One region of the Sporosarcina sp. P1 genome, then DNA from elsewhere that is predicted to be linked to it. Evidence: riboswitches for the same ligand, from Rfam matches in the RefSeq annotation. Region 1 holds a riboswitch; each other region holds the start of a gene.
What was found. A riboswitch is a leader RNA that binds a small molecule or an ion and turns the genes downstream of it on or off. The one in region 1 is predicted to bind cobalamin.
Positions count from the first base shown of each region.

Region 2: another riboswitch for cobalamin. It lies ahead of CSV73_RS09285 (DUF4430 domain-containing protein); the one in region 1 lies ahead of CSV73_RS06435 (ribonucleoside-diphosphate reductase subunit alpha).
Region 3: another riboswitch for cobalamin. It lies ahead of CSV73_RS03610 (ribonucleotide reductase N-terminal alpha domain-containing protein); the one in region 1 lies ahead of CSV73_RS06435 (ribonucleoside-diphosphate reductase subunit alpha).
Region 4: another riboswitch for cobalamin. It lies ahead of CSV73_RS12570 (ABC transporter substrate-binding protein); the one in region 1 lies ahead of CSV73_RS06435 (ribonucleoside-diphosphate reductase subunit alpha).

Region 1 covers NZ_PDYS01000004.1:59,828-64,934, reverse strand. The annotation lists gene CSV73_RS06445 (glycerate kinase) at 1-579, shown strand, start outside; gene CSV73_RS06440 (alanine/glycine:cation symporter family protein) at 655-2,076, shown strand; cobalamin riboswitch at 2,565-2,740, shown strand; gene CSV73_RS06435 (ribonucleoside-diphosphate reductase subunit alpha) at 2,900-5,107, shown strand, end outside.
Region 2 covers NZ_PDYS01000007.1:135,782-140,888, forward strand. The annotation lists gene CSV73_RS09270 (ABC transporter substrate-binding protein) at 1-386, opposite strand, end outside; gene CSV73_RS09275 (ABC transporter permease) at 383-1,135, opposite strand; gene CSV73_RS09280 (ABC transporter ATP-binding protein) at 1,132-1,899, opposite strand; TPP riboswitch at 1,987-2,084, opposite strand; cobalamin riboswitch at 2,225-2,412, shown strand; gene CSV73_RS09285 (DUF4430 domain-containing protein) at 2,535-4,547, shown strand; gene CSV73_RS09290 (TetR/AcrR family transcriptional regulator) at 4,695-5,107, shown strand, end outside.
Region 3 covers NZ_PDYS01000002.1:149,631-154,737, reverse strand. The annotation lists gene CSV73_RS03620 (YibE/F family protein) at 1-41, opposite strand, end outside; gene CSV73_RS03615 (CdaR family transcriptional regulator) at 190-1,287, opposite strand; gene CSV73_RS03610 (ribonucleotide reductase N-terminal alpha domain-containing protein) at 1,363-2,637, opposite strand; cobalamin riboswitch at 2,811-2,987, opposite strand; gene CSV73_RS16425 (hypothetical protein) at 3,154-3,324, opposite strand; gene mdh (malate dehydrogenase) at 3,696-4,649, opposite strand; gene CSV73_RS03600 (BMC domain-containing protein) at 4,710-5,051, opposite strand; gene CSV73_RS03595 (EutN/CcmL family microcompartment protein) at 5,026-5,107, opposite strand, start outside.
Region 4 covers NZ_PDYS01000014.1:2,388-7,494, forward strand. The annotation lists gene CSV73_RS12555 (transglycosylase domain-containing protein) at 1-90, opposite strand, end outside; gene CSV73_RS12560 (YwiB family protein) at 249-665, shown strand; gene argS (arginine--tRNA ligase) at 662-2,329, shown strand; cobalamin riboswitch at 2,765-2,891, shown strand; gene CSV73_RS12570 (ABC transporter substrate-binding protein) at 3,033-4,019, shown strand; gene CSV73_RS12575 (FecCD family ABC transporter permease) at 4,012-5,004, shown strand; gene CSV73_RS12580 (adenosylcobinamide amidohydrolase) at 5,007-5,107, shown strand, end outside.

The sequences.
Region 1 (5,107 bases):
CGTTTGCTGGAGACGGACATTCGCATTGCATCTGATGTGGACAATCCGTTTGTCGGTGAGCAAGGCGCGTCGTTTGTTTTCGGTCCGCAAAAAGGAGCGGATGCAGAGATGATTCTGCGTCTGGATGAAGGGTTACGACATTTGGCGGACGAGACGGAAAAGCAGATGGGCGTGCGATTGCATGCGTTACGCGGTGCCGGAGCGGCTGGGGGAAGTGCGGGTGCATTAATTGCCTATTGTGGAGCGCGTCTTGAAAGTGGAATTGATGTCATGCTCGAAGCGATGGATTTCGAAAAGCATCTATCTTCAGCAGATTTCATTGTAACAGGGGAAGGTAAGACGGATCGGCAGACGCTTGCAGGCAAGGCATTAATGGGGATTGCGAAGCTTGCGAAGGTAGAGGATGTTCCGGTTATTGTCATTTCAGGAGCGATTGAAGAAGCAGCGCGTCAAGAGCTTCTTGTGTGGTTCACCGAATTGCATTCATTGGATGATGGAAAGAAGTCGTTGACCGAATTGATGGCAAATGCGGCAGAGTTATTGGAAAACAAAACGTCGATAGTCATGCAAAGTAGATAGTAGAAAATAGTTTTTTATTATGTGATGCATAGCAAGTAGGCGGGTAGGGTATAGAATACACGAGGAGGTGGTCAGATGTTTCAAGATGCAATCAACTGGCTTGTAGGGCCGGCGAATAATTTCATTTGGACATATGTTTTAATCGGACTTTTATTGGCAACAGGTTTATATTTCTCAATTCGCACGAAATTTGTACAAGTACGCTTATTTGGTGAGATGTTCCGTCTGATTGTTGAGAAGAAGGATAGCAACGACGGGGTATCGCCATTCCAAGCATTTACAATTAGTGCCGCGTCACGTGTAGGGACAGGTAACGTAGCAGGGGTAGCCCTTGCGATCGGAATCGGTGGGCCCGGCGCGGTATTCTGGATGTGGGTTATCGCTATAATCGGTATGGCGACTGCATTCATTGAAAGTACATTGGCGCAAGTGTATAAAGTGAAAGACGGCGATACTTTCCGCGGAGGGCCGGCGTATTATATGCAAAAAGCGTTAGGCTGGCGGAAACTTGGTATTGTCTTTGCGATTTTACTGACGATGTGTTTCGGATTCATCTTTAACGCAGTGCAATCGAACACAATCAGTCAATCGTTCACAGACGTATTCGGCATTCCACATTGGGCTGTAGGAGTTGGACTCATTGCTCTGACGGCAGTAATTGTCTTTGGTGGTGTGCAGCGTATTGTTAAAGTAACGCAGACTATCGTACCTATAATGGCAACATTTTATATTATCGTAGCATTGTATATTGTGATATTGAACATTACAGAAGTTCCAGCGATGATTGCATTAATTTTCGAGCACGCATTCGGTATTAAAGAAATCATGGGTGGCGGAATCGGTATGGCTATGATGCAAGGTGTACGCCGAGGTCTGTTCTCCAATGAAGCAGGTATGGGTAGTGTGCCAAACGCAGCAGCTACAGCGAACGTATCGCACCCAGCAAAACAAGGACTCGTACAATCATTAGGCGTATTTTTCGATACCATCATCATCTGTTCAGCAACTGCCTTCATTATCTTACTTGGCGGCTTGTACCAATCAGGCGAAACAAACGGTATCTTATTGACGCAAGCATCCATGGAAGTACACGTAGGCGCATGGGCACCATACTTCATCGCCGTAGCGATCATGTTCTTCGCCTTCAGTTCCATCATCGGTAACTACTACTATGGCGAAACGAACATCGAATTTATCAACGCTAACGTCTTGTGGAAACGAATCTACCAAGTTCTCGTACTCGCTATGGTCTACTTCGGAGCCGTTGCAAAAGTACAAGTCGTCTGGGACATGGCCGACTTATTCATGGGACTAATGGCCATCATTAACTTAGTCGTTATACTACTCCTGGGCAAAATTGCCTTCAAAGTACTCGACGACTTCACCAAACAACGAAAGGCGGGCAGGAACCCCGTCTTCAAAGCAGCTAGCATCCCTGATTTAAAAGGCGCAGAGTGTTGGGAAGAAACAGCTGAAAGAGCAGAAGATCGTTTGTGATATTGATAGATAATATTGGGCTTTTTATATTTTGATCTTAAGACTTTGAATTGGAACTAATAAATACAGTGAATTTTCTAGGTGGTCTACGTTAGAAAGTAGGATTGTAGCGTAAGCAGTTGGCGACTCCGGGAGGATCAGCGTGAGTCTGAGACCCTGGCCAGGTGCCTTAATTTCTGCAAAGTACACAGAAATACGGCAAAGCGAACCCTTCGCTGTTCGCTTGGCTCAGGCCACGCCCTTCGGAAAGCGTCCCCCTGCTGTAGCGGAAATCCCTTCTCCTCACTAATTTCACTATCTAATTAAAACGTTCACACAAACAATTTAGTCAAGAAGTAAAAAGTTTGATATACTATAAAATACTGAATAACAAAAGTCGAATCGTAGTTCAGAAGAAGGATTCTGAACATCGGTTCGATTTTTGTTTTGCATGTTTGAACACAACATGTTAGGGTTATATATGAATCAATACACTATATATAGTGTGTAACAGCAATTAGATGAATTGGTACCCACCACGTTTAAAAGGGAATCCGCCACGAACGGAGCTGCCCCCGCAACTGAGGGCACGGACGACTATCTTGTAAAACCACTGCTTCGGCGGGAAGGAAAGATGGAAGAGCGATGTGCCAGCCAGTAGACCTGCCAGTCATCTCAGCAAAACATTCTTCGGGGTTGGAGAGTGAAAGCACAAAGCAGTCTTTTTTCAGTCTGCCTAAAACTTTCCGCTATCTACTAAGCGTCAATTGACGACTCCCGATTTTATTGGGAGTTTTTTTATTTAGTATATAACCGAACTAATTAACTAAAGGGAGCGGATATAATGGCTATTATTCAAGAAGCTGTGGGACTTAATCTATTGATGGAAAACTTACAAGAGGAATTCGGCAAGAAACAAATCGAACCGTTGATCGAAGCGAGCGAAAAATTCCAGGAGCGTCACCCGGCAAGCTCGGCAACTGAGTGGACGAATGCGATGGTGCTAGAGTCTTTAAGCCGTATTGATGAAGCGACCACGTATTGGACGTTTGTAGCTGCGCGTATTTATTTATTCGACGTCTATGCAAAGCAAAAAGCATTGCGTGGAGCGGATGTGTATACCGATTTTGCGAAAAATGTAGAACGCTTGGTGGAACAAGGTTTATATACACCTGTTCTGACAGAGAAATACAGCCAAGACGAGCTTCAGGAAATCGGCAAGCTACTCGATCCTTCTCGTGACCTTTTATTCACATATATCGGATTGAAAACATTGGTAGACCGTTACGTCACCGTAAACTTTAAGAAACAATCAGTGGAGCTTCCACAAGAGCGCTGGTTAATCATCGCCATGACGTTAATGCAAGATGAAACAGTAGACCGCATTCATAAAGTCGGCGAAGCATATTGGGCGATGAGCAACTTGTACATGACCGTTGCGACACCTACATTATCGAATGCAGGCAAGATGCACGGACAGCTATCAAGTTGCTTTATCGATACAGTGGATGATTCCTTACAAGGGATCTACAACAGCAACACTGATATCGCGAACTTGTCGAAATTCGGCGGCGGAATCGGTGTCTATATGGGGAAAGTTCGTTCTCGCGGTGCATCGATTCGTGGCTTCGAAGGGGCATCAAGCGGTGTTCTCCCATGGATCAAACAGCTGAACAATACAGCAGTCAGTGTCGACCAACTCGGTCAACGTCAAGGGGCTGTAGCCGTTTATCTTGACGTATGGCATCAAGACATCTTCACATTCCTTGATCTCAAGCTCAATAACGGTGATGACCGTTTGCGCGCACATGACATTTTCACAGGCGTTTGCTTGCCGGACTTATTCATGGAGAAAGTCGAGTCCCGCGAAGACTGGCATTTATTCGATCCACATGAAGTCCGTACGAAAATGGGCTATTCATTAGAAGACTTCTATGACGAAACAAAAGGGAAAGGAACATTCCGCGAGAAGTATGAAGAATGTGTCCGCAATGAAGATTTATCCAGAGAGACGGTTTCAGCGATTGAAATCATGAAGCGTATCCTACGTAGCCAGCTCGAGACAGGAACGCCATTCATGTTCTACCGTGATGAAGTAAACCGTATGAACCCGAATAAGCATGAAGGCATGATTTATTCTAGTAATTTGTGCTCAGAAATACTTCAAAATATGTCAGCATCTACACATGAATCCGTAACACTAGAAGACGATATGGTCGTCACACGCACGAAGCCAGGCGATTTCGTTGTATGTAACCTGTCATCGATTAACCTTGGAAGAGCGGTTACAGCAGACGTGCTAGACCGTTTGATCCGCATTCAAGTGCGTATGCTCGATAACGTCATTGATCAGAACCAAATCCCAGTTGTACAAGCACAACGCACAAATGCGCGCTACCGTGGAATTGGACTTGGCACATTTGGCTGGCACCATTTACTCGCATTGAAAAATATTCAGTGGGAATCGGATGAAGCGGTGAATTTCGCAGACGAGCTGTATGAAAATATCGCGTATTTGACAATTAAAGCTTCAATGGAATTATCGAAAGAAAAAGGCGCATATCCATTGTTCGATGGTTCGGATTGGCAAACGGGCGAATACTTCGAGCAACGCGAATACGATTCGAATAAATGGCGTGAACTGCGCATGGATGTGGCAATGAACGGTATGCGGAACGGCTACTTGATGGCAGTCGCACCAAACAGTTCAACTTCGGTTATCGCAGGTTCAACAGCGTCAATCGACCCAGTATTCAAACCGTTCTACCATGAAGAGAAGAAAGACTATAAATTACCGGTTATTGCACCGGATCTAGATCATAATACGTATGACATTTACCGTCGTTCTGCTTACATCGTCGATCAGCGCTGGTCTATCAAGCAAAACGCCGCGCGTCAGCAACACATCGATCAGTCAATTTCATTCAATATTTATGTACCGAACTCCATCCGCGCATCTGTTATTTTGGATTTGCACTTGCAGGCATGGAAATCCGGCATGAAAACCACGTACTATATGCGTTCAACTGCAGCGGAGATTGAGGAGTGCGAG
Region 2 (5,107 bases), on a different contig from region 1:
TCCAACATGACTGTGTAATTAAGCGGCTCACGTACGATGGAGGCAATCGCTTTAACCGGAATATTTTCATTTGCTTGCGCTAAAATGACGTCCGGTTGGTAATACAATCCAAGTGTCACTTTACCTGCTGCGGTCAAGTTCATTGGGTCGGTCGGATTGGCAGGGAATTGAATGTCCACTTCCACGTTTTCTTCATTAAAAAATCCTTTTTCTTGCGCAACATATATATAGCTATGTACGGCATTCGGATACCAGTCGAGCATAATGCTGACTTTTTTCTTTTCATTGTTCGGTGTCTCTTCTTGATTGGCAGGGGTTGTATCATTTGTACATCCAGCTAGAAGTAGAAGAAGACACGTGATGCTAAGGAACAGACGTTTTTTCATTGATGATTCCTCCATTGTAAAAAGTATTTTTCTATTACGACAACGAGTAAAAAGAAGATAATGCCTACTGCCGAAAGCAAGACGATCGGTGCGAATACAGCAGCACTATCAAATTGCGTCATCATTCTTCTGCTGAAATATCCAAGTCCTGCCTGCGCGCCTAACCATTCTCCAATGGCCGCACCAATTACGCTAAGTGTGACCGCCACTTTGAGTCCAGAGAAGAAAGATGGCAAAGCGGAAGGTAGGTCTAGCTTATAGAAGATATCTTTGGCGGATGCGCCCATTGTCATCATTAACTCACGTAAGTTCTTATCTGACGAGCGTAAGCCGTCGAATACGCTGACGGTGATCGGGAAAAAAGTGATCAGGACGGTGACTGCGACTTTACTCCAAATGCTGTAGCCGAACCACAAGACAAAAATCGGTGCAAGCGCAATGACCGGAATCGTTTGCGACGCGATCAAAATAGGGTAAAAAGCTTGCTCAATTGGTTTCTTACTATACATCGCAATCGCTAGTGTGGATCCGATGATGATCGAAATCGATAAGCCGATCAAAATAGTTAAAGCAGTCGGAGGTAAGTGATGGATAAACAGCTCCGTTTTCAGCTCCCATAATCTGATCAGAATCGCTGAAGGGGACGGGAAGAGGAAGCTTTTGTCGTAAAGTCGTGCTGCGATTTCCCATATGCCAAGAAGGATTGCAACGAGAAGTATAGACCAACTATACGAAGTCATCTTCTTCATAGCCGCGCCTCCGAACGAAGCTCGTTAATCAGTTGCTCTTTCAGTTCCATCAGTTCCGGTCGTGCCAAGTCCCGCATAGTGCGTGGTCGGCTGAGAGGCACGAAGACTTCGCGAATCGCCTGTACCGGTTTTTCAGCAAGTACAAAGATGCGATCGGATAGGAATAAGGCTTCGTCAATATCATGTGTGATGAAGACAATCGTTTTATCGAGCTTTTGCCATTGATCGATTAGCCACTCTTGCATCGTCAGCCGCGTAATCGCATCTAGTGCGCTAAATGGCTCGTCCAATAATAAAATATTTGAGCCAGTCAGGATTGTGCGCAAAAAAGAAACACGTTGTCGCATCCCGCCTGATAAGTTTCCAGGATAGGCGTTTTCTTCTCCTGCCAGTCCGAAGTCAGCAAGTAACTGGATGATTTCATCGGAAGAAGGTTTACGTTTTTGAAGCTCTACAGGTAATTGAACATTTTCAAGAATCGTCCGCCACGGCATGAGTAAGTCTTGCTGCGGCATATAGCCAACCTTGCCTAACCGCTTCGTTGTCACTTCTCCGTCCAATAAAATCTGTCCACTGTCAGGGTTCTCTAGGCCAGTGATGAGTCGAAATAACGTGCTTTTGCCATAGCCGCTTGGTCCAATGATGCTAACGAATTCGCCTTCCTTCACGTGCCAGTCAACTTGATCGAAAATAACAGTTGGTTTCGAAGCTTTCGTTGCTTGATAATGAAAAGAGACATTAGTAAACTCTAAAACTTTATTCATCATATTCTTACCACTTCTCATTTCTTAAAAAAATTCACACAAAAAAACCACTTCTCTATGCGAAGCGGTTGCATAGTACGGATAAAATCCGTCATATGTCCACTTCCCTCCGCTAGCATTATCTAGAGCAGGTTCAAGGGTTAAGGCGAACGCCTCTCTCAGCAAAAGCACCCCTAGTGTTTATCCATCTCTTATCGTTACATAGTCTGAAAAGATAGTCAAGATAGCGTTTAGAGAAATCGGTATAGGATAGAAGCCTGTAAATAGATGAACCGTCAAATATTACGCTATTGCAATTGTTATGTCGACTCCTTATGATAAAGAGGAGTTTATAGCGTATTTTGGTGTCTTGCTAGTTTGCAAGACTTAAAAAGGAATCAGGTGAAAATCCTGAACGGTCCGGCCACTGTAATTGGAAAGTGACTTCAGACAACCACTGGTATTCGTACTGGGAAGGTTGAAGTTGCGTTGGTATCCAAAAGTCAGGAGACTTACCATAATACGATGCTTACAACCTTCCGGAAAAAGGTGTGTATGTGGTGTTGTATTAGGTATGTCTAAACACGCATCCATCCATCCTAGTCTCTTTCCGGAGGCGGGATTTTTTTATTGAAAAAAATAGGGGGTAGGAGTCGTTGAAGAAAGGTAGTCGAGTAAGCAAGACGTTTTCTGTGTTAGTAAGCTTGTGGTTGATGTTGTCGTTTGTAACTCCGACAGTACAAGCCGTGGATACAGGAGTAGAGAAAACAGAAGGAACAGTTGAAGAGCTGGCAAATGTAAACACTACTGCGAATCATACTCCGGCTATACCAGAAGTTATTCGTACGGTAGACGAGATGCTAGCGGATACGTTACGTTTTTATGAAGTAGAGAGATATAATAAGGATAATTTCAGATGGGGTATGCCGGGAATTAGTTGGACGGAACTGGTTGGATTGGGCGCATCTAGTTCGCAATTAATTGATGGTACAGCACGATTACCAGAGTGGATTACTAAAGATCCAGAATTAAATAGTGACGAGTCAGATACAGACCATATCCGTTATATCTTTGGTTTGCTGGCAGTAGGGAAGGATCCAACTACTGCGTGGGAAACGAATCGTAATCTGTATGCAGAGTTAGCGGCACAACAAAAAGCAGATGGATCAATTGGTCCTATAAATAAACACGCCTGGGCGATGCTCGCTTTAGATACAGGTATGAAGCGTGGGCAGGACGTAGGAACATGGAATGCTGAAGCGAAAGAAAAAGCGTTACAACATTTGTTAAAGCAAGAAAAGGAAAAGGGTGGATTTTCTCTTTCATTAAACGTACAAGACAAAGCTGATCCCGATATGACAGCGATGGTCTTATTGGCACTAGCAAATTATCAAGATGATAGTGCGGTGAATACAGCCATTGAACGAGCAAAACACGTCTTACGCGAACAACAACTGGATACAGCTGGCTGGGGCGCTTGGGGAGAAAACTCCAACAGTATTGCGACTGTCATTTCAGGACTGGTTGCTTCAGGAGAAGACGTTACATCTATCGAATGGCAAAAAGATGGGAAATCACCTGTAGATGCATTAAGCAAATTCCAAATGAAAAATGGAGCATTTGCATTCACTTTACCAGCCGATCAATGGGTCAATACGATAGCTGTCGAACAATCTTTAATTGCACTACAAGAAATTAAAACGGGTAAATCTGTCTGGCAACAATTTTCTGAAGAAGAAACTATAGAGCCACCAGTACATCCAACGAATATTACATTTTCCGTAGAAACACGAACAATGAATATGGGGGATATTATTAGCCCAAAACAGTTGGAAATTGAGTCGGGGGATACGGCGTTCACGGTACTACAACGTGAAGTAGAAAGTGGCTCAATACCATTCAAATTTACTGGTGTAGGTCCAACCCTATACGTGAAAAGCATTAATAATGTAGCGGAATTTGATGGCGGTCCGCTAAGTGGCTGGATGTATTCAGTCAATGGTGAGTTCCCGCAGTATAGTGCTGGAATTTATGAATTAAAGAAAGATGATATTTTACGTTGGCAGTATACAACGAACTTGGGAGCAGATCTAGGAGATAACTGGAATCCTACACCGAACCCTGATCCAAAACCTGAACTCTCGGTCAAAACACCTGAAAATGTAAAAGCGACAGTTACAGATAGGAAGCTTCAAATTCAAGTGAAAGATGAAAAGACTGGAGAACTGCACCCGGCAAAAGTAGAAAAAACAGAAGTGGTTGACGGAAAGATGATCGTTCAAATCGGGGAAGCGGGTAAAGTGCTGGATGCAGTTGAAGGTCTCGAACTGTCTTCAGAAATACTGCAAGTTGTAGTGATCGAAAATGATCAACCCTATACGTATTTCGATTCTGAAAATGAAGTTCAAACGATGAAAGAGTGGACTATCACGTTTTCAGATACATTACAACATGATGCTGCGAACTTAGAAAAAGTAGTCGTGAGAAATGCAATGGGTGAAATGGTTACGGTTTCTACAACACTCGGAGAAGATGGGAAATCAGTAAAAATCAAGCCGATTGCTAGATATACTAAAGGCGAACTCTATTATTTAACGATTACCGAAGTGAAATCAGCAAACGATAAAGTAATCAAAGAACCGATTCGCAAAGTATTTATAATCGAATAAAAAATTGAAGACTATCATACAAGTCAGTACCATATGGCTTGTATGGTAGTCTTTTGTGTAATATCTTGCATTTATCTATAAATCTATGTAATATAATGACTAGAAGACCGAAACGGTATTCCGGTCATTTCTGAAGGAAGTGTCATAATGGATCGTAGAGAAGAAATTATATTGGCGGCTGAAAAATCGTTTACGATGTTTGGATATAAAGCGACGACGATGGATCAAGTAGCGAAGATTGCGAATGTGGGGAAAGGTACAATCTATACATTTTTCTCGAATAAAGAAGAGTTATTTCATTCAATTGTCTGGAAAATGGTTGAAGAAATGAAAAACGTCTCCGAACAGACAGCTAAAGAAGGCGCGTCATTTCAAGAGAATGCCCATGCGCGTATTATGCAATTGTTGAAATTTCGCGAGACCCATCAGTTATTTATTAAATTGATCGAAGAAGAGAAAGAGTTACGAACACCTGCTGTAGGAGACGTGTTAACGTCTATAGAGAAGGAAATATTAAAATTCATTGCAAGAAAGATTGATCGCGGTGTCGCAAAAGGTGA
Region 3 (5,107 bases), on a different contig from region 1:
CACTGCCATGTTGTGACGTTTCTAATTCTATTCAAGACAATCCTCCTGGCACTCTTAGGATGAGACACAGATTAATCCTACCATGAATAAGACGTAGGTTTGAAAAAAAAAATCATCTGTTTCTCCATCCAGTAAGAAAAGCTCCGCTTCCCATATAGGAAGCGAAGAAAATTGATCACTTATTCATGACTACTCCTCCATTAAACGCAATGCCAAGTACAACAAAAAGACATCATGTGTACTAGAAACAGATAATCCCGTTAATTGCTCGATCTTTTGCAGCCGGTAAGACCATGTGTTTTTATGGATATGCAGACGCTGTGCAGTATTTTGCATCGATTGATTCTCTTCGAACCATACTGTCAAATTATTTAGCAGGTCTTTATGATCTTCCAGCGTCGCAACTGTACGCTTAAGGAATTCTTGCTTCACCATATCTGGAACGCTCTGCAAAATAATTTCAAGCCGCAGTTCATGCTCAAAGACAATATCGCCGGATCCCTTTGCAGCATTGACAGCACGTTCTGCCTGCGCGAATGATTTAGCTAATTCGAAATACCGTGTGGATGCACCTATACCTGCGACGACTTGTACTTTCTTGCGCCGTTTTATATGAAGCAACAGGAATTCTAATTCATTTTTTACTGTTTGTTGATTCATTTCAGGTAATAATAGTAAGATTTTATTTTGCGCCCAGCGAATCATCTTCATAGAAGGGTGGATATTTTGAATCGATGCGAATGTCTCCATTTCCTCGATCGTGAACTGTTCCAGTAAATCCAGCACTTCCAATACCACCACTTGACGGTAAAGAGTGACGTCGATTCCGAGCAGTGTCCCCCGTTCCATAAATCGTTCATCTTTCTTTGATCCTGTCAGCCAGTCAAAGACGAAGAACTCCACATCACGTACTTTTTCATCCTTCTGCTTTCTTTTCAGGGAGTCCTGGATGAACAGTTCCGCTACGCGTAAGATCAGCTGAGCCTGCGGATGAATCTCGTCTGGATCACCCGTCACACCAAGTACAGCGATCGGTTCGCCTCCAATGATGATTGGCAAGACGATACCCCTACGAACCCCCTGCAGATGCTGCGCTTCCTCATCCCCCATACGGAGCATCGTTTTCTGACGCATACTCAACAGTGCTCCTTCATGGAACTGGTTGATTCGATCGGGTTCTGTACTCGATTGAATGAAGCCTCTTCGATCCGTTAAAATGACTTGCTGCTTAATCAGATTCGATAATTCCGTTACCATTTCATGTCCTAATGTATCAAATTGAAACACCTGTCTCACCTCAAATGGAAACCGTTTGTAATACTTAGTTTACGTCACTTTAGATTCCACTACAATAGAGGAGATTCAGATAAGTCGGACTTCCGGTACTCCACCGCCCCATGCCTTTATGAGCAGCTGTAACAGTTCTGCAGTTTCAATGGTTGGAGATTTCTCTAACATGATAGATCCGCCTTGATCGGTATGGCGCTGTTCTGCAGTGACTCGGTCGATCATCGCGGTTTGCTGTTGACTCGTCGCTTGGTTTATCGACTGATGCGTGACTGCGGCTGCTTTGCGCAAAGGGATTTGCATCCCGCTTTGATACGATGCCACCTCCAAGTAGCGGTTTATTTCTTCCGCTACTTCTTCAATAAATAGGAGGGCCTTCTCTGAATGCAAACCAATTTTCTGGTCAGCTATAGCGGTTTCCCAACCTGCCACTTCAACTCGTAAAGTATGTCCCCATATGCTCTCAATGCCGTTTAGTAAACGCACAAGTATGGTACAAGTACGGGCCAACTCCGTTTCCTGCATTACGTTCGGCAATTGAATATATGAGGACAATGCAGCTTTTTCCTGTCTTTTTTCATTGTGAAAATGTACAACAATTCCTTCACTTCCAAGCAGCTGTTTCATCAAACCAATGGCAGAAACTTTTTTATACGCAATAGAGGAACCGTCAGCAGCATCGGGAAACCATTCACTGTTGGAGTTGCCATGCGAACAACTCAAAGCGCGCTCTGTTTGTTCAGCTTCAAATAAACTCCAAGAGCCGCACGCTTTTACTTGTTCCATAAAATAATCGGGTATACGTATATGCTTTTCTTTTACTTTGCTCGATAAAAATGATGCGATTCTACTGTCAGCAATATCCATGGTATATTGCTCTACTCTCGTCTTTCGCCGATAGAATGTCTTACCGAAGAACGACATCACTTCAGCTGGTAAAGTCACATAGCCATGACTCAGTAGCCAATATGCTTCCTGTACTTTTTGTAGGCGCTGGATAGTTTCATGCTGCATGGCGGCCATTGCTATGAGCATAATCCTCTCTTGAGGCAGTCCTATCGGTTTGTCATAATAATCCGATGTTACAAATTCATTCATATATTGTTGCAACAGTGCAGGAGGTATCAATCGATCGCGTTCAGCTACAATCTGTAAGCCAAGCCATTTGATTTCGCTTGCTGAATAGTCATAGATCCATTGACCATATAATCCATCCTGTAACAGTTTCCTGACTACTTGATGAAATCCTGAATACACAGGTCTTCCACGCTGTTGTTCTACTTGTTTATACAATAACTGCAACAGTTCACGTTCATGTATACATTCCTTCTTCTGTTCAAATACTCTCATGTCACGGTCTCCTTTCGTAAACAACAAAAAACAATCATTCCGCCTCTTCGGCAAGATGATTGCAATAGTTGTGAATGAGGAAACAAATTCAGGCATCTTTAAAATACTCCATACAAAAATGCATAGATGCAGATACCTTTTTTGCTTCCACTCCTCAACCCCCGAAGAAAGTGTCGCTTTGACGATACGTGGCAGGTCTCCTGGCTTCACTTCATCCTTCCGCTAATGCCTTCCCATGTCTCCATAGTGGCTAATTTTAGCGGTCGTCCGTGTGTACAGTTGCGGGGACAGCTCCGGTTTACGGATTCCCTTTTACACCTTGATAGGTACCAGCGTATCGTGCAAACTCATATATTTGATTGATTTCATTTTATCATGGATAACATAGAGGGTGGTAGCGTTTGTTTTTATTAAGGAAGTCCACATAAACAAATAGGGTGCCTATGCACTAAACTACTGTGAAAACATCCACAATCGTTTTTTGCTAGGCACCCTGTATCGAGTTTTCTTCATTACTTACATGAGTTGTTGTTCGCATAGACAGCCGCAATCCGCCAATCCTTGAACGTATGCCTCTTGCCATGTGATCCCATGGATGAAACCATTCTCCGAGTAACCTGTGATCAAATAGAATGTTTCGTTCTGCTCTGGTAGTGATGAATTGTTCTGATAGTCGTTGTTCTTCATAAGAATTACCTCCTGGATTTTATATTTTTCATAGTATATGCCTTATCGGGGAATAAAAGAACATTTTTTCGCTCTTATTGATAAAAGGCTATTTGATAGCGCTTACATTTTAGAAGCGAAGGAAATAAGTTCTTTATATATTTCCGAGTAAGTTTACTAAAGGCATATTTTATATTTCAGTGAATTCTGTTTATTGTATCATTCAAATAAATAAAAGTAAATATAAAAGTTATCATTTCGAATGAAGTTTTACGTTTTTTTGAAGAGAACCTATGACTTCTGTATCATTCCATTATAAAACACGGTCTGTAAAATTCTTTCCATACAAAAAATCTCCCTAAGTCCTCTTTACGACTTAGAGAGATCAGTAGTTATAAGGACATTTGCTTTTCGCAAATGTCGATGACTGCTCTGACAGAGTCAGCTGACTGATCAAGTGCTGTTTGTTCTTCCTTTGTTAACGGAAGTTCAATCACACTTTCGATACCATTGCCCCCGAGAACAGTGGGTACGCCTAAGTAAATATTTTGATATCCATATTCACCCTCTAAATAAGCGATGGACGGCAAAATTCGTTTCTTATCTTTAATAATTGCCTCAGCCATCTCTACTAAAGCCGCAGCGGGTGCGTAATAAGCGCTACCATTACCTAGTAGTGAGACAATTTCACCGCCGCCTTTTCGAGTACGCTCCACAATGGCTTCTAGCCGTTCATTCGATATGATTTTATCCAACGGAATGCCGCCGGCGTAAGAGTAACGCACAAGTGGCACCATATCATCTCCGTGTCCGCCAAGTACAAAGCCCGAAATATCCTCTACAGAAATATTCAATTCTTCGGAAATGAACGTATTGAAACGTGCAGTATCAAGCACACCTGATTGTCCAATTACACGATTTTTAGGAAATCCAGTTGTTTTATAACATACATATGTCATCGCATCTACCGGATTACTTAAAATCAGCACGGTGCTGTCTGGGGCATGACGCTTCACTTGCTCGGAAACGGAACGCATAATCTTCGCATTGGTTGCAACTAAATCATCGCGACTCATACCTGGTTTACGCGCAACACCCGCAGTAATGATAACCATTGCTGCACCTTCAATATCCTCGTAATTAGATGTACCTGTAATGCGAGAATTAAATTGTTGTACAGGACTCGTTTGAAGAAGATCTAGTGCTTTACCTTTGGTTGGATTAGAGAGATCCGGTATATCGACTAATACGATGTCACCTAGTTCTCTCTGCGCTGCCATCAATGCTACGGTTGAACCGGTATGACCAGCTCCAATGACTGCAATTTTATGTCGTTTGAAAGCCATGGAAACCACTCCTTTCTATAGATTTCACTATGAGTAATACGCTTATAGCACATGTATGCCTCAGTCTTTCTTCGGCGCCTTCTTCACTTCTGCCAGTTTCTTTACTTGTGGAATTTCTGAAGTAGTCGGCACTAGGGGTTTCACCATGCCATATACTGAATCATCGGGACGCGGTATTACATGCGCGCCTAGTAATTCACCTACACGCGCTGCTGCGTCGCGACCTGCATCAACAGCTGCCTGAACTGCTCCAACGTCACCTTGAACGATGACCGTAACGATTCCGCCATCCACCATCTCCTGTGATACTAACTCTACATTGGATGCTTTCACCATGGCGTCCGCCGCTTCAATCGATCCAATCAATCCTTTTGTCTCAATCATTCCGATCGCTTGACTCATGTATATCACCTCTTTTCACTTCTGTTGAATCGATAATACCAATAATGACCGCGTCG
Region 4 (5,107 bases), on a different contig from region 1:
GATCGCGGCTATCGACGTGATCGACAGGGATAATACAATCTTTTTCCACCTTTTTCTATTAGTGGACTTTATATAATCGGTACGTTTCATTGCTCATCACATCCCGTTCCATTCAGTATCTTTTGACAGTATGGGACGGTTATGGACGGATTAAACGGACTGTAGGAAAAGTTTAGACGTGTAACATTGAAACTGGTGCCGGAAGAAGTGTATAATGAGTGAATCTATTTACTTAAGGCGGTGAACGAATGGAAGCGCCAAAAATGGAAGTTCAGCTCCGTTCCGTTATTCAACATCCAGACCAGCAAGCGGAAACGCATACGATGCAGGCAACTGGAGAACTCATTGAGAAAAAAGGACAGGCTTATTTATTGTTTGAAGAACGAACAGAAGGAATGCCAGTAGTCCGAACGACCGTGAAATTACATGCTGAAGATGCCTTCATCATGCGTAAAGGCGGCGTGCAGATGCGATTGCCGTTCAGACAAGACGATATGCGCCTCGGCACGTACGGTAATGGCCCTGCAGTTATGGATTTAGCCGTTTATACCAATCAACTGGAGTGGGTTCCTGGACGCTTTACGGTAGCGTACGACTTACATTCAGACGAAAGCTTATTAGGGAAATACCATTTGACAATAACCTACTCGGAGGTAACACAATGAATGCAGTAGAGCAGATTCAACATGAAATTAAAGAAGCATTGCACCAAGCCATTGAGAAAGCGCAACTAGTCGAAAGTGCAGATATTCCCGACATTAAATTGGAATCACCAAGAAGTAAAGAGAACGGAGATTATGCAGCGAATATCGCTATGCAGTTGACAAAACTAGCGAAAAAGCCGCCACGTGCAATTGCGGAAAGTATTTTAGAGCACCTCGATACGAAGAACACCGCAATCGACTCCATTGAAATCGCTGGACCTGGCTTCCTCAATATCCGCTTGAAAACAGACAGCCTCGGGGATATCGTGAAATCTGTCCTGGATCAAGGAGCAGACTACGGACGTTCCGATAGCGGACAGCAACAGAAGATCCAAGTTGAATTCGTATCAGCGAACCCAACAGGCGATTTGCACTTAGGACACGCACGTGGGGCATCCCTTGGAGATTCATTATGTAATATTCTCGACAAAGCAGGCTATGACGTAGCGCGTGAATACTATATCAATGATGCAGGTAATCAAATAAATAATTTAGCGTTATCGATTGACGTTCGTTATTTCGAAGCACTTGGATTGGAAAAAGAAATGCCAGAAGATGGTTATCGCGGCGCAGATATTATTACGATCGCAAAAGGTCTCGTCGAACAATACGGCGACAAGTATGTCCATGTTCCAGAACAAGAGCGACTTGCATTTTTCCGTGAACACGGCTTGAATATCGAACTGGATAAACTAAAGAAAGACTTGACGGACTTCCGCGTTCATTTCGACAACTGGTTCTCGGAAACGTCCCTATATAACAATGGTAAAATCGATGTCGCGCTCAATAAATTACGTGAAAATGGCCATGTCTTTGAAGAAGACGGTGCTACTTGGTTCCGTTCCACTACATTTGGTGACGATAAAGACCGTGTATTGATCAAGCAAGACGGTTCATTCACATATTTAACACCAGACATTGCTTATCACCAAGACAAGCTGAGTCGTGGATTTGATAAACTTATCAATATTTGGGGAGCAGACCACCACGGATATATTCCACGTATGAAAGCAGCTATCCAGGCGCTTGGCTATGACCGCGACACGCTTGAAGTAGAAGTGGCGCAAATGGTTCAGCTTTACAAAGACGGAGAAAAATTCAAAATGAGCAAACGCACAGGAAAAGCCGTCACATTGCGTGAACTCGTAGAAGAAGTAGGACTAGACGCTGTACGTTATTTCTTCGCGATGCGCTCAGGCGACGCACAAATGGACTTCGATTTAGATTTAGCCGTATCCAAATCCAATGAAAACCCTGTCTACTACGCACAATACGCACACGCACGTATTTGTTCGATCTTGCGTCAGGCAAAAGAACAGAATGTAGAAGCGTCAACAGAAAACGTCACGCTATTGCAAGACGAAAAAGAGTTAGAGCTACTGAAGAAACTCGGTGACTTCCCGAAACTAATCAGCGACTCGGCTCGTATGCGCGCACCGCACCGCGTAACAACATACATCCAGGAACTAGCAGCTACATTCCATAGTTTCTACAATGCGAACAAGGTGCTAGATCCGGAAAACAAAGACCTTTCCGAAGCACGTTTGGCATTGATTACAGCTACTAAAACAACGATTGCCAACGCGTTGAAACTTGTAGGCGTTGAAGCACCTGAAAGAATGTAATATATCGAAAATGGCCAAGCGGGTTTACTGCTTGGCTTTTTCTTTTTGAGTGGGAAAGGGGAAGGTAACGTTACGCTACGTTCCAGGCGGACGCGTTCGGGAGGGCCCGCGGTAAGCCAACCAGGTCGCTTCGCTTCCTTTTGGTTGTCTTACCTGTCGAGCTGATCCTCCCCGAGTCGCCGCCTTGCACTTCGCTTCACTGGTGTTTCTTTCTTGAGATAGAGAGTGAAGTTCAAGGGCTTACGGGTGATTAAATTTTGAGGTTGGAAAGGGGAAGGTAACGTTTCGCTACGTTCCAGGCGGACGCGTTTGGGAGGGCTCATCGCGAGGCCTCTCAGCAAAGCGTCCCCCTGCTGGAGCCTCACTCCCTATGTCATACCCAAACCCTCCTATCCCCTGTACAACCAACACTATTATCGCTATAATAAATCATAATTACATATCTTCTAAAAAGGTTCTCGAAAATTGAGATGAAAAGCGAAATCGGTTCAAATCCGATGCGGTCCCGCCACTGTACGTGCGATGCACAAGCCAGGTCACCTGCCTTTTTGGAAAATGAAGTTCCGCAGCAACCTACGAGGATAGGTGTGATGGAAGAGATCACGCATTGATTTCATCCCACCTAATCCTTCGAACTATCGGAGGGTTTTTTTCATGTCTGCGGCTTGCGTAATGCAATACACATATTGAAGGAGGAACACACATGAAGAAGTTTTGGCAACTACTGCTGACGGCTATGCTTGCGGTACTACTACTTGCAGCATGCGGAAGCGACAGTACAAAAGAAGAAACACCGGCAGATGAAAATCAAGCGGGGGAAGAAGCGAAAACAGAACAAGAGTCAACGGATACAACGAGTTACCCATACACCTTGACAGATGCAATTGGCGAAGAAATTACATTTGAACAAGCGCCGGAAACTGTCATTTCATTAATTCCAAGTAACACGGAAATTTTATTCGGTATTGATGCAGGCGATCAAGTCATCGCCGTTACAGAAAATGATGATTATCCTAAAGAAGTAACGGAGCTTGATACCGTAGGGGACTTTACGGTCAACATAGAAAAAGTGATTTCATTGCAACCGGAAGCGGTATTCGCACATGAAATGATGATGGGCTCGAATGAAGAAGGATTGAATCAAATTCGTGACGCAGGCATCCCTGTGATCGTCGTACAGAATGCAGGAACATTTGAAGAAACATATGAAACGATTGAAATGATTGGTGAAGTCATGGACAAAAATGCGGAAGCCAATCAAATCGTCGAAGATATGAAAACGAAAATTGCTGATATCGAAAAGAAAGCAGCAGATATCACGGATAAGAAGCGCGTGTTCGTTGAAAACTCCGATGCACCTGAAATCTATACGGCAGGAAAAGGCACATTCCCACAGCAGTTTTTGGATATCATTAACGCTGAAAACATTGTGACGGAAGAAGGCTGGATTATGATCAGTCCTGAAACGATTGTAGATGAAAATCCGGATGTGATTTTGGCGATCTATAGCTATGTTCCAAATGTCGTAGAAAATATTAAAACGCGTGACGGCTTTGATGCGGTGACTGCGATCAAAGAAGATCAAGTCATTCAACTGGATGAAGATATTACAAGCCGTACAGGTCCACGTTTAGCTGACGGATTAGAATTGTTTGCGAAAGCAATCTATCCGGAGGTATTCGGTGAATAAAACCGTTCTCGCCTACGTCGTGTCGATCGCCACATTGCTTGTGGCGATCTGGCTCGGTGTATCGATCGGTACAGTGAAAATACCAATAGAGACGCTATGGGATCAATCGGACACGACCGCAAGTAATATTTTGTGGAAGATTCGTATGCCGCGTGTGTTGCTGGCTGGAATCGTCGGTGCCTCATTGGCTATTTCAGGGGCTGCTTTTCAAGGGCTACTGAAAAACCCATTAGCTGATCCTTACACCCTCGGAGTGTCATCCGGTGCCTCTGTCGGCGCCGTGATCACACTCTTTTTTGGTATATCGCTGCCGGTCCTTGGCGCTTTCACCTTACCTGTATTTAGTATGATCGGTGCTGCAGTGACGATGTTTTTAGTGATCGGTTTTGCTCGAATGGTCGACCGGTCAATGAAAATGGAAACAATTATTTTAACAGGAATTATTTTCGGTTCATTTCTTGGTTCTGTGTTGTCGCTGATGATCGCGTTGACGCAAGAAGAACTCCGTCAAATTGTTGGTTGGCTTCTTGGTAGCGTATCGATGCGCGGCTGGAATTATATTGTAATGGTCTTGCCGTTTTTCATCATCGGCTCATTCATGCTGTGGCTTAATCGCCGCGAATTGAACGCTTTATTATTCGGTGAGGAACGTGCGCATCATCTTGGAGTCAATGTCAAACAGCGTAAATTGATGATTTTGCTAGGCGGATCGGTATTAACTGGATCGGCTGTTGCGGTGTCCGGAACAATCGGCTTCGTTGGCCTAGTTGTCCCCCATATGACACGTATGTTATGGGGCTCCGATCACCGTCATGTACTGCCGTTATCATTATGTAACGGTGCATCATTATTGATCATTTGCGATCTCGTAGCACGAACGATTATTTCACCGGCTGAATTACCGGTCGGTGTCATTACAGCATTCATTGGCGCTCCGGTGTTTGCCTATATCTTTTACAAACAACGTAGAAAAGGAGCGATGTGAAGATGTTGCAAGTGGAAAACGTATCGGGAAGCTACGGCAAGGAACCGATTGTGCGAAATGTGTCGTTCCACGTGGAAAAAGGAGAAGTTCTCGGAATTTTAGG